DNA from 2 places in the Micromonospora sp. NPDC047644 genome. Region 1 is predicted to be linked to the other one. Evidence: riboswitches for the same ligand, from Rfam matches in the RefSeq annotation. Region 1 holds a riboswitch; the other holds the start of a gene.
The links. A riboswitch is a leader RNA that binds a small molecule or an ion and turns the genes downstream of it on or off. The one in region 1 is predicted to bind cobalamin.
Positions count from the first base shown of each region.

Region 1 (7,724 bases):
GCACCAGGTTGTTGGCGACGATCGTGTCACCGGTGGCGAAGAACGCCACCAGGCGGCTGACCAGGTGCCGTTCGGCCGGCGACAACCTGTCCAGGTCGGCGAGGTCGGCGTGCAGGTCGACCTCCTCGACAGTCCAGGTGTTGCGGATCGCGTCGCGGAACCGGTCGAAGAAGTGCGGGTAGCGCATCGGGCGAAGAGTGAGGTCCATCCCGGGGTCGAGCAGCATGTGCGTGGTCCTCGTGTCGGTGGTGCTGGCGTCGGTGGTGGCGGCTTCGGGGACGGTCACTGGCAGGCCTCGCACGACTCGGGGTTCTCCAGCGAGCAGGCGAGCGCCTCCGCGTCGAGGGCCACGGACGCGAGAGCGACGGGCGCGACGGGTGCAACGGGTGCGACGGCGCTGACGGTGGCCTGCTGGATCCGCGTCGCGGGACGCGAGCGCAGGTAGTAGGTGGTCTTCAGCCCGGCCTTCCAGGCGTAGAGGTACATCGAGGAGAGCTTGCCGATGGTCGGCGCGGCCAGGAACAGGTTCAGCGACTGGGACTGGTCGACGAACGGGGCACGGGCGGCGGCCAGGTCGATCAGCGCCCGCTGCGGCAGCTCCCACGCGGTGCGGAACAGCTCCCGTACGCCGACCGGCAGCTCGGCGATGTCCTGCACCGACCCCTCCGCCCGCTTGATGGCCGAACGGATCCTTTCGGTCCACAGACCGCGGGCCTTCAGTTCGCGTACCAGAGCGGTGTTGACCTGGAGGAACTCCCCCGACAGGGTTTCGCGCTTGAACAGGTTGGACACCTGCGGCTCGATGCACTCGTAGCACCCGGCGATCGAGGCGATCGTCGCCGTCGGCGCGACCGCCACCAGCAGCGAGTTGCGCAGCCCGTGCGCCGCGACCTCTTCCCGCAGGGCCGCCCAGCGTGCCGTCTGCGTACCCTCGACACCCCACAGGTCGGGCTGGAGCTGGCCCCGCGCGGCCCGGGTCTGCGGGTACGCCGGATGCGCGCCGAAGTCGCGCGCCAGGTCGGCGGAGGTCTCCAACGCGGTCAGGTACAGCTCCTCGCTGATCCGGGTGGACAGCTCGCGGGCGGCCGGCGAGTCGAACGGCAACCGCAACGCGAAGAAGGCGTCCTGCAGGCCCATCAACCCGAGCCCGACGGGCCGCCAGCGGGGGTTGCTCGCCGCCGCCTGCGCGGTCGGGTAGTAGTTGATGTCGATGACCCGGTCGAGGAAGGTCACCGCGGTCCGCACCGTGGCGCGCAGCCGCTCCCAGTCGATGCCGTCGGCGGTGAGGTGGGCGGCGAGGTTCACCGAGCCGAGGTTGCACACGGCGGTCTCGGCGTCACTGGACACCTCGACGATCTCGGTGCAGAGGTTGGACAGGTGTACGACGTTGCCCGGCTCTGCGGTCTGGTTGCAGAGCCGGTTCGACGCGTCCTTGAAGGTCATCCAGCCGTTGCCGGTCTGGGCGAGGGTCCGCATCATCTTCCCGTACAGCTCCCGGGCCGGGACCTGCCGCACGTAGCGGCCCTGCGCCTCGGCCTGCCGGTACGCGGCGTCGAACCGCTCCCCCCACAGGTCGGGCAGCTCTGGCACCTCGTGCGGGTCGAACAGCGACCACGGCTCGTCGGCCTCGACCCGACGCATGAACTCGTCCGGCACCCAGTTGGCCAGGTTCAGGTTGTGGGTGCGGCGGGCGTCCTCGCCGGTGTTGTCCCGCAGTTGCAGGAACTCCTCGATGTCCGGGTGCCACGGCTCCAGGTAGACGCAGGCAGCGCCCTTGCGTCGGCCACCCTGGTTGACCGCGGCGACGCTCGCGTCCAACGTGCGCAGCCACGGCACGATCCCGTTGGACTGCCCGTTCGTGCCCCGGATCAGCGCGCCCCGGGAGCGGACCCGGGAGTACGCGATGCCGATGCCCCCGGCGAACTTGGACAGGTTGGCGACCTGGGCGTACCGGGCGTAGATCGAGTCCAGCTCGTCGAGCGGGGAGTCGACCAGGTAGCAGGAGGACATCTGGGTGTGCCGGGTGCCGGAGTTGAACAAGGTCGGTGAGCTGGGCAGGTAGGCCAGGCTGGACATCAGCCGGTAGAAGTCGACCGCCTCGTCCGCCGTCCGGGACAGGCCGCAGGCCACCCGCAGCAGCCAGTACTGCGGGGTTTCCAGCACCAGCCTGCTGGTGGGGTGGCGCAACAGATAGCGGTCGTACACCGTGCGGAGGCCGAAGTACTCGAACCGGCGGTCGCCGTCCGGGTCGATGGCGTCATCGAGCGTCGCGGCGTGTGCGGCGACGAACGCGGCGGTGTCGTCACCGATCAGGCCCTCGGCGTGGCCGACCCGGATCGCCGCGCTGAACGAGGTGATGCCCTGTCGACGCACCTCCTTGTCGACGTAGCCGGCCAGCAGCCGCGCGGCCAGACGCGAGTACTGCGGCTCCTCACCGATCATCTCGGCGGCGGTCTGGATGGACAGCCGGTCGAGTTCGGCAGTGGTCGCGCCGTCGTAGAGGCCGCTGATGGTGCGGGTAGCCACCCGCAACGGGTCGACGTCGGTCAGGTCGTCGGCCCACCGCTCGACCGCCCGGACGATTCTGTTCACGTCCACGGGTTCGGTGCCGCCGTCGCGCTTGCGGACCTGCATCGGCGTCCGCCGCACTGTCGCGTCGCCGCTGGCCGGGACTACCTCGGTGACTGTCACCACTCGCTCCTCGGAGTTCGAGACCTGGTGGCCCGGACGCGAGGAGACAGACACCGATGGACGCGCGCCGGCAGCGGCGTGGGTCAGGTGGCGTCAGCCGTCCCACGCGGCCTCGGACCGCCGCCCACCCGGGTGCGGGTACGCGGCGCGCTGGCAGGTCTTCGGACTCGCGGGCACGACCGGGCTCGCCGGTCTCCTACTGGCCGTCGCTTCCCAGGCCGAACTGGTGGCCCAGTGCTCATGACGGCTGTCGTTCCCACTCACCGCTGCGGGACAGTCCCGGATTTCCACCGGGTTCCCTGTTGCCTCGACCGCACTGGATGAGCGGCCGAACCAGCTGCGCTCGACACCATATATAGGGACGCAGCCGTTGTCACACCCCACATGTCGGTCTCGGGCGTGTCGACGGCGATGCGGTGACCACCGTCACCAACCCTCGGGAGCACGCAGCGGCCGACCGACGCCGGGCACCGGAGACGGGGCTCTGCGCACGGGTGTCGACATTCGACAAAGATGTGACGTATCGAGGCCGTGGCACTGGAGGCCACGCCTATACGTCGCCGTCGATACGTTGCGGCGAGGTGGAACATCCAATCTCCGGGATCCGCCGCGCGCGTCGAGTTGGCCTGCCAACCGGCATGATCGGCATCAAGGCGGATCGGCGAGAGCGGGAAAACATCATATGTCTGCACGCCAGAAGTGATCGACAACGTTGACGCGCTGGAGCAGCCCTCCGTATACTCCCAGTGATCATCTGATCTTTAGCCTAGCTGGGCGAGGAGCGCATGCCGCAGATCACTGCCGTCACCGTCGAAGACGTCCGCTTCCCCACCTCCCTGACCGCTGACGGGTCAGACGCCATGAACAAGGACGGCGACTACTCGGCGGCCTACGTCGTCCTGCACACCGACGGCGTCGACGGCGTGGGCGCGCCACTCGCGGGGCACGGCCTGACCTTCACCATCGGCCGAGGCAACGACATCGTCGCGGCGGCGGCAGTCCACCAGGCACAGCTCCTCGTCGGCCAGGACGTGGCAACGATGGCAGCGGACATGGGCGCGGTCTACCGCCTGCTCACCTCCGACTCGCAACTGCGGTGGCTCGGCCCCGAGAAGGGCGTCGTCCACCTGTCCCTCGCCGCCGTGCTGAACGCGTCATGGGACCTGGTCGCCCGGGTCGCCGACAAACCGCTGTGGCGGCTGCTCGTCGACATGACCCCCGAGCAACTCGTCGACATCGCGGACCTGCGCTACCTCTCCGACGCGCTGACCCGCGACGAGGCACTGGCCATCCTGCGGGCCAAGGAGAGCACGAAGGCCGCCCGCCTCGCCGAGCTCGACCGGACCGGCTACCCCGCCTACACCACCTCGGCCGGCTGGCTCGGCTACGGCGACGACAAGCTGCGCCGACTGTGCCAGGAGGCGGTCGACACCGGCTACGGCTACGTCAAGCTCAAGGTGGGCGCCAACCTCGAGGACGACATCCGCCGATGCGCCATCGCGCGGGAGATCCTCGGGCCGGATCGCAACCTCATGATCGACGCCAACCAGGTGTGGGACGTCGGTCAGGCCATCGACTGGGTCACCGCTCTCGCCCGCTTCACGCCACTGTGGATCGAGGAGCCGACCAGCCCCGACGACATCCTGGGCCACGCTGCCGTCCGACGCGCCGTCGCTCCGATCGGCGTCGCCACCGGCGAACACTGCCACAACCGGGTGATGTTCAAGCAGCTCTTCCAGGCCGAGGCCATCGACTTCTGCCAGCTCGACACCGGCAGGTTGGCCAGCATCAACGAGATCGTCGCCGTGCTGCTGCTGGCCGCGAAGTTCGACGTCCCCGTGTGCCCGCACGCCGGCGGTGTCGGGCTGTGCGAGATGGTCCAACACGTGTCGGTGCTCGACTACGTCGCGATCTCGGGGGACCTCACCAACCGGGTCACCGAGTTCGTCGACCACCTGCACGAGCACTTCACCGATCCCTGCATCATCCGCGACACCGGTTCCGGCAGCGGATACGTCCTGCCCAGCCAGCCCGGCTACTCCACCCGGATGCGTCCGGAGTCGGTGGCGCTCTACCGTTTCCCCGACGGCCACTACTGGGCGGCGACAGACCCGACTACCGTGTCATCTCCGGAGGCGGCGTACGTGATCGCGGGTGGGAAGGCCACCCCCGCCGGCCGTTAGGGGGGACATGTCTCGCACCGACGAAGTGGTCAACGGCATCAAACGGATGATCCTCGAAGGGCAGTTCCGGCCCGGGGACCGGCTGCCCATCGAGAAGGACCTCGCCGAGCAGCTCGGTGTCTCGCGGGGCTCCCTGCGCGAGGGGATGTCGGCCCTGTCGATCCTGGGGATCGTCAACATCCGGCAGGGCGACGGCACCTACGTCACCAACCTCGACGCGCCGCAACTGCTGGCCCCAATGAACTTCGTGGTGGACTTCCAGGGCCAGGGCGACCCTCGGCACATCCACACCGTCCGCCGGCTGCTGGAGTGCGAAGCCGCCTGCCTGGCCGCGACCAGGATCACCGACGAGGCCCTGGCCCAGGCGGGTGACCTGCTCGACGAGGCGGCCCGGTTGGTCGGCCAGTCACCGCCGGACCACGAGCGGATCATGGAGATCGACATCGCCTTCCACCGGATCATCGCGGTACACGCCGAGAATCCGGTGCTCGTCGGTCTGATCGAAGCCTTCGCCGGGCGCACCCTCCGTGGCCGGCTCTGGCGGAGTCTGCACGAGGAGGGCGCGGACCTGCGCACCCATGACGAGCACGTGGCGATCCTGAAGGCCCTCGTGGCACGGGACCCGGAGCGGGCGCGCACCCGGATGGCCAACCACCTGATCGGTGTGGAGGAGTCGTTGCAGGGGTTACCCGACGACGCTGACGCCAGCATCGAGACGGCCCGGTCGTGACCGACCCTCACGGCTGGACGTCGAGCAGCCCCTCGTCGTACAGCGCCGTCCAGAGTTGATCCGGGACGTCGACACCGGACCGACGCAGGGTCTCGGTCACCTGGGCGTCGTCGCGCATGCCGACAACGGTCGAGACCACGGCCGGGTGGCGACGGACGAACGCCAACGCCGCCTGGGGCAGCGTGACGCCGTACGTCTGACAGACCCGCGCTATCAGGCGGGCGTGGTCGATCACCTCTGCCTGCGCCTGCCGGTAGTCGTAGACGGCGTCGGTCGACGGCATGTCCCGGGCCAGCAGCCCCGAGTTGTAGACACCGGCGACCACCACACCGACGTGGCGGGCCTGCGCGGCGGGTAGCAGGTCGGTCAGCGCGCCCTGCTCCAGGAGGGTGTACCGGCCGGCGCACATCACCATGTCCACGTCGGTCTCCGCCACGAAGCGGGCCAGCATCGCCGACTGGTTCATTCCCGCACCGACGGCGCCGATCACGCCCTGCTCCCGTAGCTCCACCAGGGCCGGGATCGCCTCGTTCGCCGCCTGTTGCCAGTGCTCGTCCGGGTCATGCAGATACACCACGTCGATCCGGTCCAGGCCGGTGCGCCGAAGGCTCGCCTCCAGCGAACGGCGGACGCCGTCGCGGCTGAAGTCCCAGACCCGGCGGTGGTCGGCGGGAACGTCGAACCCCTCCGGATCCCGCTGGTGCGCCGTCTCCGGTGACGGCACGAGCAGCCGGCCGACCTTCGTCGACACCACGTACTCGCCGCGGGGGCGGGAGCGCAGGGCCGCGCCCAGCCGTCGTTCGGACAGGCCCAGCCCGTAGTGCGGTGCGGTGTCGAAGTATCGGATGCCGCCTGCCCACGCGGTGTCCACGGCGGCGGCGAACTGCTCGTCGGACGTCGCCCGGTAGAGATTGCCGCCCTGGGAGGCGCCGAAGCCCAGTGGGCTCAGCCGCGGCGGCGGTGCAGCGCCGCCGCGGCTCGGCGGACCCGCGGGACCCCGGGCACCTCCCTGGACGGCCGCCGTCACCGCTCGTCCCGACCCACGCTGGTGCTGCCGGTCATCGCGGCGACCAGATCGTCGGTGGTGGCCTCGTCGGCGCGGAGTTGGGCCGCGCGCCGGCCGAGGCGCAGCACCTCGACCCGGTCGGCGATCTCGAGGACCTGCGGCATGTTGTGGCTCACCAGCACCACCGACATGCCGGCGTCGCGGGCCCGCCGGACGACGTCGAGCACCCGCCCGGTCTGGACCACCCCCAGGGCCGCGGTGGGCTCGTCGAGGATGACCACGTTGGTCGCCCAGATGATGGCCCGGGCCACCGCCACGCACTGCCGCTGCCCACCGGACAGCATCGCGATGGGGGTGGTGACCCGGGGGATCCGTACGCCCAGTTCGTCCAGGGCGGCGGCGGCGCCGTGGCGCATGGCGCGCTTGTCCAGCAGCCCGAGCCGGCCGAGTGGTCCGGAGCGCAGGATCTCCCGGCCGAGATACAGGTTGGCGGCGACGCTGAGGTCGTCGGCGACGGCGAGGTCCTGGTAGACGGTCTCCACTCCGGCGCGTCGGGCGTCGACCGGGGTGTTGAACTGGACCGGACGGCCGCCGACGCGGATCTCGCCCTCGTCCGGCGGGTGCACACCGGACAGGGTCTTGATCAGAGTGCTCTTGCCGGCGCCGTTGTCGCCGATCAGCGCGACGACCTCGCCCCGGCGGACCGTGAAGTCGGCGCCGCGCAACGCCTCGACGTGCCCGAACCGCTTGACGATGCCGCGGGCTTCGAGGACCGGCGGCTCCGCGTCGGTGGGCTGCTGGTCGCTGTCCGCGGTGGCCGTGGGGATCGCGCCCATCACTGCACCGGCGGGTTGGCGCAGCTGGGCTCGAGCACCGCCTTGATCTCCGCCGAGTCGATGTTCTCCTTGGTGACGAACGTGACGCCGGTGTCGGCCGACGCGAGCGGCGCCTTGTCCCGCAGGTGCTTGACCATCTTGTCGACGCCGAAGTAGCCCATCTTGAACGGGTTCTGCACGACCAGCGCCGAGATCTGGCCGCTGCGTACGCCGGCGATCTCGTCGGGGGCGGCGTCCCACCCGATGATGACCACCTTGCCGGACTTGCCGGCGGCCTG
Region 1 covers NZ_JBEYSY010000009.1:52,947-60,670, forward strand. The annotation lists gene AB0877_RS16300 (ribonucleotide-diphosphate reductase subunit beta) at 1-226, opposite strand, end outside; gene AB0877_RS16305 (ribonucleoside-diphosphate reductase subunit alpha) at 283-2,634, opposite strand; cobalamin riboswitch at 2,826-3,044, opposite strand; gene AB0877_RS16310 (enolase C-terminal domain-like protein) at 3,477-4,874, shown strand; gene AB0877_RS16315 (FadR/GntR family transcriptional regulator) at 4,882-5,604, shown strand; gene AB0877_RS16320 (aldo/keto reductase) at 5,612-6,631, opposite strand; gene AB0877_RS16325 (ATP-binding cassette domain-containing protein) at 6,628-7,446, opposite strand; gene AB0877_RS16330 (ABC transporter substrate-binding protein) at 7,446-7,724, opposite strand, start outside.

Region 2 (7,724 bases), on a different contig from region 1:
CACCGCGACGCCGGTCCGAGCCACGACGACCGCGGTCTCCTTGCGCGCGGCCGGCATGGCACCGGGCCGCCGCTTACCCTCCGAGGTCTGCGTAGCACTGCCGGTCGTCGCGACGGTCCTGCCCGCGTCGGTTCTGCCAGCGACGGCTCCGCCGCTGGTCTTGGTGACGGCGGTCTTGGTGACGGCGGTTTTGCTACCGGCGGTCTTGCTGCCAGCGGCCCTGGCGCCGGTGCCCTTGCCGCCGGTGGTCCTGGTGCCGGGACGGGTGCCGGCGCCGCGTCGACCGGATGTCGTCGGCGAGGTACGGCCGCGGCCGGCGGGTCGGCCGGCGGGGGTCGTCCGCCGACGCCAGACGACGAGTCCGGCCACCGCTGCCGTGGCCACCGCTGCCAGGCTGGCCCAGACGACTGCTCCCGGACCGCTCTCGTCCGTCGACCCGGTCGGCGCGGCCGCTGCCGCGGACGGCGGAACGGCGGTCTCGACCGCGACCGTCGGCACCGCCGACGCCTGCCCGGATGACCCGTGTTGCTCGGCGGTGGCCAACAGCGCCGGATCCGGCTGGGTCGACGGCGGGCTCCACCCCTTCGGTGCCGCCGTCGCCGGCCCGTCGTAGCGGAAGGTCAAGGTGCCGCGTACGGGGTCGCCGTCCGAGGCGACCGACAGGTAGCTCACCGAGTACTGGCCCTTGGCCGGCAGGTGCGCGACCGCCACCGTCGCGGGGAACCCGGTCGTGTACTCGCGTGGCTCGAACTGACCGTTGACCAGGAAGTACTCGCGCACCGGCTTGTCCAGCGGCTTCGGCTCCCCGTACGACCAGCCATTGTCGACCCGGATGCCACCCGGCGCGGTGATCGTGAAGAACGCGTTGGCAGCGGCCTTCTCGGTGAAGAACAGCTGCACCGAGGTCAACGGCTCGCGCACGGTCGCGCCACCCGCCGGCGTGGACATCGCGAGGGTCCCGTGAGCTGCGGCGGGCTGAGCGGACGCGAGGAGAGCGACAGCCGAGGCGAGGAGGAGCGCGAGGAGGCCCGAGACCATCCGCCCAGGAATCTGAGGGTGACGACGCATCTGAATATCCTCACTGGGCTGAGACTTTTTACAAGAGGTGACGAACTTTTTCCTCACATGGCTAAAGCCGAACACCTCCCGGGTGGTCGGCCGGGCGGAGGGGCCGTCGCCCCTGGCCAGCTATGCTCCCGGTGGCGCTGGTTCGCCCGGTCGTGAGCTGGCCGGGCGTCGTAAGAGGGAACCCGGTGGGAATCCGGGGCTGCCCCGCAGCGGTGAGTGGGAACGACCGCCGTCATCAGCACTGGGCCAGTGGCCTGGGAAGCGACGGCCAGTAGGGGATCGGCGTGCAGCCGGTCGGGCCCGCGAGTCCGAAGACCTGCCAGTGCCGCGTACACAACCGTGTGCGCTGCCGTCGGCCTCGCGGGTGGGCTGAGCGGGTGACGTGCCGCGCTCTCTGCGTGGGCGCGTCCTCGTCAGCGTGTGCCCGTGATCCGGCGGTGTGGTTTCCCGAGGGACGGACTACCGCTGTGCACGACACCACCACCATCGCCGGCCGAGCACCGTCGGCGTCGCACCTGACCCTGTCGCAGATCATGGACCAGCACCACACCAACCTGATGGGTACGGTCCACGGCGGCCGGATCCTCAACCTCATCGACTCCGTCGCCGGTGTGGTCGCCGCCCGCCATTCCGACGGGCCTGCGGTCACCGCCGCGATCGACGAAACCGCGTTCCTGCGCGCGGTGCGGGTCGGCGACGTCGTGCACGTCGACGCCCGGATCACCTGGGCCGGGCGCAGCTCGATGGAGGTGGCGGTCAAGGTGACCGCCGACCGGTGGGACCGGGCGGTGCCGCCCACCGACGTGGCCACCGCCCACCTGGTCATGGTCGCCATCGACGACGACGGCCAACCTCGTACGGTGCCGCCGCTGCTACCGGAGACCGACGGTGACCGGCGGCGCTACCGGGAGGCGGAGATCCGCCGGGAGCACCGGCTGGCGCTGCGGCGCGCGCTGCTCGACGGTGCCGAAGACGACTGACCCGTGCGCGGTGCGCCCGTCGCGGCGCCGGCGCGGTCCGAGGAACCCGCCCCGCCGTCGATCTGGTCAACCCTCTCGACACGAAGATCCAGGCTGGAAAGGCCGCGCACGCGCGTGTCGAGCTGCCTGCGGCGCTCGGCCTGGACCTTGCCGGCGTCGTGGCGGCGGTCGGCGCGGAGGTGACCGACTTCGAGCCGGGGGACGAGGTGTACGGGCTGCGCGACGCTCGACGCGTCGTTCGCAGCGGTACGCACCTACCACGGGCATGTCGTCAGCGCGCTGGGCTGGGGATCGCATTCGCTCGCCCCGCTGTCGTTCCGAGGCGCGACCACGCTGGCGCTTCGGAAAACAAATCGCTATGGTGCTTCTGAATCAGAATCGCCCTCGGAGGTGGCTATGGCTCGCATACCCGCGCTCGAACCACCCTTCACCGCGGACGTCGAGGCCCAACTCGCCGCGATGATGCCGACCAGCATGCCGCCGATCGGCCTGTTCCGAACGTTCGCCAAGAACTTGCCGATGACCATCGCGATGAGCCACTGGGGCCGATACGAACTCGGCCGGCAACTATCCCTCACACTCCGTGAGCGCGAAATCGTCATCCTCCGCACCTGCGCACGCTGCCGCTGCGAGTACGAGTGGGGCGTCCACCTGATGGTTTTCGCCGACCGCGCCGGACTCACCCGGGCCGAGATCGCCTCGCTCACCCACGGAATGCCGGACGATCCGTGCTGGGCCACCGGCCGGGAACAAGCGCTGATTCAGGTGGCGGACGCCCTGCACGGCGCAGCGGACATCGATGATGAAGTTTGGCGATTCGCCCACGAGGTTCTGGACGAGTCGCAGTTGCTGGACCTGTTCCTGCTCTGTGGGTGGTACCACGCGATCAGCTTCGCCGCCCGGGCCGCCCGCGTCGAACTCGAGCCGGGCGCGCCCCGCTTCGCCGACGTCACGCCCTGATGGACCGCCTCCAGGGACAGCGGTGGACGCCTGCACCCGCGATGGGCAAGGTGGCAGCCCCACCACGGTCGTGATCGACGATGCCACGCTCACCGACGACGAACGGCACTCGATCGCATCCACGGCCGGCACCTCCCACACCGCGTTCATCGACACCAGCGCCGCAGACACCCCGTCTCCACGACCGAGGGCGGCCGATGGGCGACAGCGATGGGATCAGTGCCGCGCGCCAGGCGCTTGGCCGTCGCCTCGCGAACCTACGCAAGGCTGCCGGACTCACGCAGCACGGCCCGCTCCTCTCGTGCGTTATGTCCGCAGCTCCATCGCCAGACCAGACCCGCGCCACCGGCTGCACGTTAGGTCGGTGGGCGAGGGCGTCGCCTTTGACCTGCAACCTGGTCGTCGTCTCGGGCGTCCGGCTCGGTCTTGTGATTAGACGTATACGCCTATAGGTTGCCTGGGTGCCTTTGGACGCGTCACGGAACAGCCTGGTGTTGCCGATCCTCGGACTCCTCGTCGAGCAGTCAGCGCATGGCTACGACATCACGACACGCCTACGCGAGCGATACGGACACCTATCGGTCACCCGCAGCACGGTTACGTCCCTGTTGAAGGCGCTCGAGAAGGCAGGCTTGGTCTCCTCCGGGCGGCCCGAGCGAGTGGGGAATCGGCCGCCACGTACGGCCTACGAGTTGACTGCCGTAGGTCTCGCCGACTTCCGCCACAAGGTCGAGGCTGGCGTACGCGACACCCCGGCCGCGTCCGTGGACTTCGTCATGGCGGTCGCCTACGTCGGAATTCTTCCGATCGACCAGGCGGCGTGCATCCTGGACGGTCGCGCCGACCGGCTCGACCAAGAATTGGCTGCCCTTTCGGGGCTGCCCGACGGTGACGTGCTCGAAGTGCACATGCTCGAAGTCGCCTACTGGCGCACCATCGTCGCCACCGAAGCCACCTGGATCAGGACTCTGGTGCGGCGGATCTGCGCGCGCGAGATCCGCTGGCCAACCCAGCAAACCCACCAATACGGGAGTGCAGAAGCGTGAAGTTCGGTATCTATCCGGGCGGGCGGGCCGGCACGGTCTGCTCCCACCCACCCGATGTCGCCGCGATCCGCCACCTCGTCGACGACCTCTCGAATGGTCGCCCCTTCGTCATCCGCGAGTACGTGCACTTCCTCGGCGACCCAGCACCGCCGGACGTCGTCACCTCGCTCGGCGCCGAACACGAACTCGCGCACCTCACGATGCCCGACGAGTGGTACGTCGACGGAAACCGTGAGCTGGACCTCGTGGTCAGCTACATCCCCCGGGCCGCCGACCTCTCCGGATGGCTGACCTTCCTCGACACCATCATCGACCGCTACGGTCACCTGACGCGGTACCTCCAGGTGACGCTTGAGCCGAACTTCCCCATCCCGCTCATCGACGGAAGCGCACCCGGCGTGCTCGAAGCCCTGGTCCTCGGCATCCCGCACGCACGCGCCGCACTGGACCGGCGGGGTCTCCAGCACGTACGGACCGGCTTCTCCGTCGCCGAACCACCCGAGTGGTTGGGCGGCGACGACCAGTTCTGGTCGTACCTTTCCTCGGTCCCGTACCAGGACTTCGCCGCCCACGTCGACTACGTCGGCCTGGGCCTGTACCCCGACGCCTTCTCGCCCGTCGCCCCGCGGGGCAACCCGGGAGACACCGCATCCCTCACCACACACGCCCTGCACCACTTGCGGGGCGGGTCGCTGCCCCGCGCGCACATCCCGCCCAACACTCCCATCCACATCGTGGAGAACGGCACCCCGAGCGGGTCACCGCGCACCGAGCAGGCACAGTGCGACTCGCTGTCGGACATGCTCGGCGTCATCCTCACCGAACAAGAGCGTCTGAACATCACCCACTACGAACTGTTCAGCCTCAGGGACGCCGACAGCAACTCCACGGAACCCACCGGAACACTCGGCATCGTCACCGACACCTACCGACCCAAGCCCGCCCTCGCCGTCTACCGCGACATCGTCCGCACCGCTGGCCCGCTGCCCGTCACCAGACATCCCTGATCGCGGCGAACCGAAACGCGGCGAGGCGGGCGATTGTCCACTATGGCCCGACCCCCATCGTTTCGAAAGCCGACGCACCGACGCGCCATCACCGGCTCACATCGCGCCGACGCGGTACGCCGACCTACGCTCGCACAAGTAACCGCTGGCAAGGCGCGGCGGTGGTGAGCGTGCTCCCCGATCGACCGATGCGGCTGCGGGAGCCAGTGCTGGTGCCAACCAAGCACTGGGCAGGCCGCTCACACACCGGCCGGCGGTCGGCGGCCCGGCGCGAGACCGGTTTAGGGGGAGCAGGTTGGGAGCAGGCGCCCACATCACGAGAGGGTGCCCCCGCGCTCTGACTCGCAGGCTGACTGATGGCGGTAGTTCGGTGCTCTGCCCACTCGCCGGTCCACATTGCGAGGTCGCGTACCCGGCGGTCGATTATTTTTGCCGGACTTGGCCGCCCACTTCGTTGCGTTCTTTCACGCGAAGTCGTCCAGGATCTGGCGGTCAGTCGCGGTCCAGACGGGAAGCTGCGCTATCCACTCTTCTGCCTGCTCGGCGCTGTGGCCGCTACCGATCAGCCATGGGCGGGCTCTCCGTTGTCCTGCCGGCGGCAGGACTGCCGTGCGTGCCTTGACAGGAAGGCGGAGCAGCAGGACAGTCGACATATTCATCGACGTTGAACTATTTACGGCGAGGTGTGCCATGCGGAAGTCGCTGACTGCTGTGGCCGCCATCGCTGTTGCCATGGTCGCGATGATGGCCGCGATCTCACACGCCAGTGCGGCGAACGCGGCGGCCGGGTGTCGGGTGAACTACGTCGTCACCAGCCAGTGGACCGGTGGCTTCCACGCCGACATCGCGGTCACCAACTTGGGTGACCTGGTCAACGGGTGGACGCTGCGGTTCGCGTTTCCTGCAGTCGACCAGCGGCTCACGCAAACCTGGAGCGCCACCTGGGCCCAGGAGGGCCAGCAGGTCAGCGCGACCAATCTCGGCTGGAACGCGACCCTGGGCACCAATGGCTCCGCGAACATCGGTTTCGTCGGCGCCTGGTCGGGCAGCAACCCCATACCGGCGTCGTTCACGCTCAACGGCGTCACGTGCACCGGCGGCGTCCTGCCCAGCGTGACGCCGACCCGGACGACCACACCGCCGGTCGCTGACTGGCCGGCGATCGTCACCTGGCTCAGCCCGACCGCCGGCGCGGTTTACACCACGCCGGGAGCCGTCCCGCTGGCGGCGACCGCGACCGTGGGAGGCGGACACAGCATCACCTCGGTGTCGTTCCGGGTGGACGGCGTCACGGTGGCCCGGGGGGTGAGGACGACCGGTGACCGGTACGAGGCGCTGTGGACACCACCGATCGGGGAGCCCGGCACCAGCACCACCTTCGTGCTGTACGTCTCGGCCGGCACCGACCAGTCGCTGTCTGGCAGTGCGCCGCCGTTGCTGGTCACTGTGGTGACGCCGGCGTCCACCGGCACCAACCACCCGCCGGCGGTGGCGTTGAGCACCCCCGGAGGGCAGACCTACTTCCTCGAGCCGACGACCGTCACGCTGGTCGCCGACGTCGCCGACGTCGCCGACACCGATCCCGGGGACCTCGTCAGCCGGGTGGAGTTGTACCTCGGCGCAACCCGGCTGGCCGTGACGCCGACCAGCAGCGGACAGCGCTACCAGTTCCAGACGGCCCTGTCGGCCGGCACGTCGTCCACCTTCACCGTGCGGGTCCATGACTCCCACGGCGGCATCGGCATCTCGAACCCGCTGACCTTCACCATCCGTTAGCGCCTCGGCCCTTAGTTCCACTACAGCGACGGCTCGCACAAGTGGACGTGGTGCGGTCGCGCCTGGTAGGCAGGCGGTTGTGCGCATCGTTTCCCTGCTGCCGGCGGCCACGGACATCGTGGCCATGCTCGGCCTGACCGGGCACCTGGTTGGCCGTACCCACGAGTGTGACTGGCCGCCGGGGGCCCTGGCCGACGTCCCGGCGGTGACCGCGACGTCCCTGCCGGAGACCTTGACGAGCCGGGAGATCTCAGCGGCGATCGCCGGTGACGCGCACCGAGGCTCGTCGCTGTACCAGCTCGACGTCGCCATGCTGGAGGGGCTGAAGCCGGATCTGATCCTGACCCAGGATCTGTGCGACGTGTGTGCGGTCTCCTACCAGCGTGTCAACGACGCGGTTGGTGTGATCGATCTCGACACCAGGGTGATGTCCCTGGAGGCGCGGACCATCGACGGGATCCTGGACACTGTCGATGCGGTGGCCGCGCTGACCGGCACCGAAGGCCGGGCGGCGGAGATCCGAGCTGACGCCGAGCGTCGCCTCGCCGCGTTGCCAGGGCCGGTGCCCGGCGCGCCGACGGTGCTGTTCGTCGAGTGGCTTGACCCGTTGATGCCGGGCGGGCACTGGGTTCCGGAGCAGATCACCCATGCGGGTGGGCGGTCGCTGCTGCTCGGGGCGGGTGCGCACAGCACCCCGCACCCGTGGTCGGTGGTCGCCGACCTGGCCCCCGACGTGGTGGTGTTCGGGCCGTGCGGGTTCACGCCGGAGCGAACCGTCGACGAGCTGTCCGTGGCGGTCGGGCAGCCCGGTTGGGCGGACCTGCCCGCGGTGCGTGCCGGGCAGGTGTGGGTGGTCGACGGGCCGGCCTACTTCAACCGCCCCGGCC
Region 2 covers NZ_JBEYSY010000008.1:168,928-176,651, forward strand. The annotation lists gene AB0877_RS15310 (copper resistance protein CopC) at 1-1,068, opposite strand, end outside; cobalamin riboswitch at 1,190-1,407, shown strand; gene AB0877_RS15315 (acyl-CoA thioesterase) at 1,536-2,048, shown strand; gene AB0877_RS15320 (alcohol dehydrogenase catalytic domain-containing protein) at 2,135-2,419, shown strand; gene AB0877_RS15325 (carboxymuconolactone decarboxylase family protein) at 2,508-3,008, shown strand; gene AB0877_RS15330 (PadR family transcriptional regulator) at 3,470-4,054, shown strand; gene AB0877_RS15335 (hypothetical protein) at 4,051-5,061, shown strand; gene AB0877_RS15340 (hypothetical protein) at 5,526-5,795, opposite strand; gene AB0877_RS15345 (cellulose binding domain-containing protein) at 5,806-6,837, shown strand; gene AB0877_RS15350 (ABC transporter substrate-binding protein) at 6,917-7,724, shown strand, end outside.
Region 2: another riboswitch for cobalamin. It lies ahead of AB0877_RS15315 (acyl-CoA thioesterase); the one in region 1 lies ahead of AB0877_RS16305 (ribonucleoside-diphosphate reductase subunit alpha).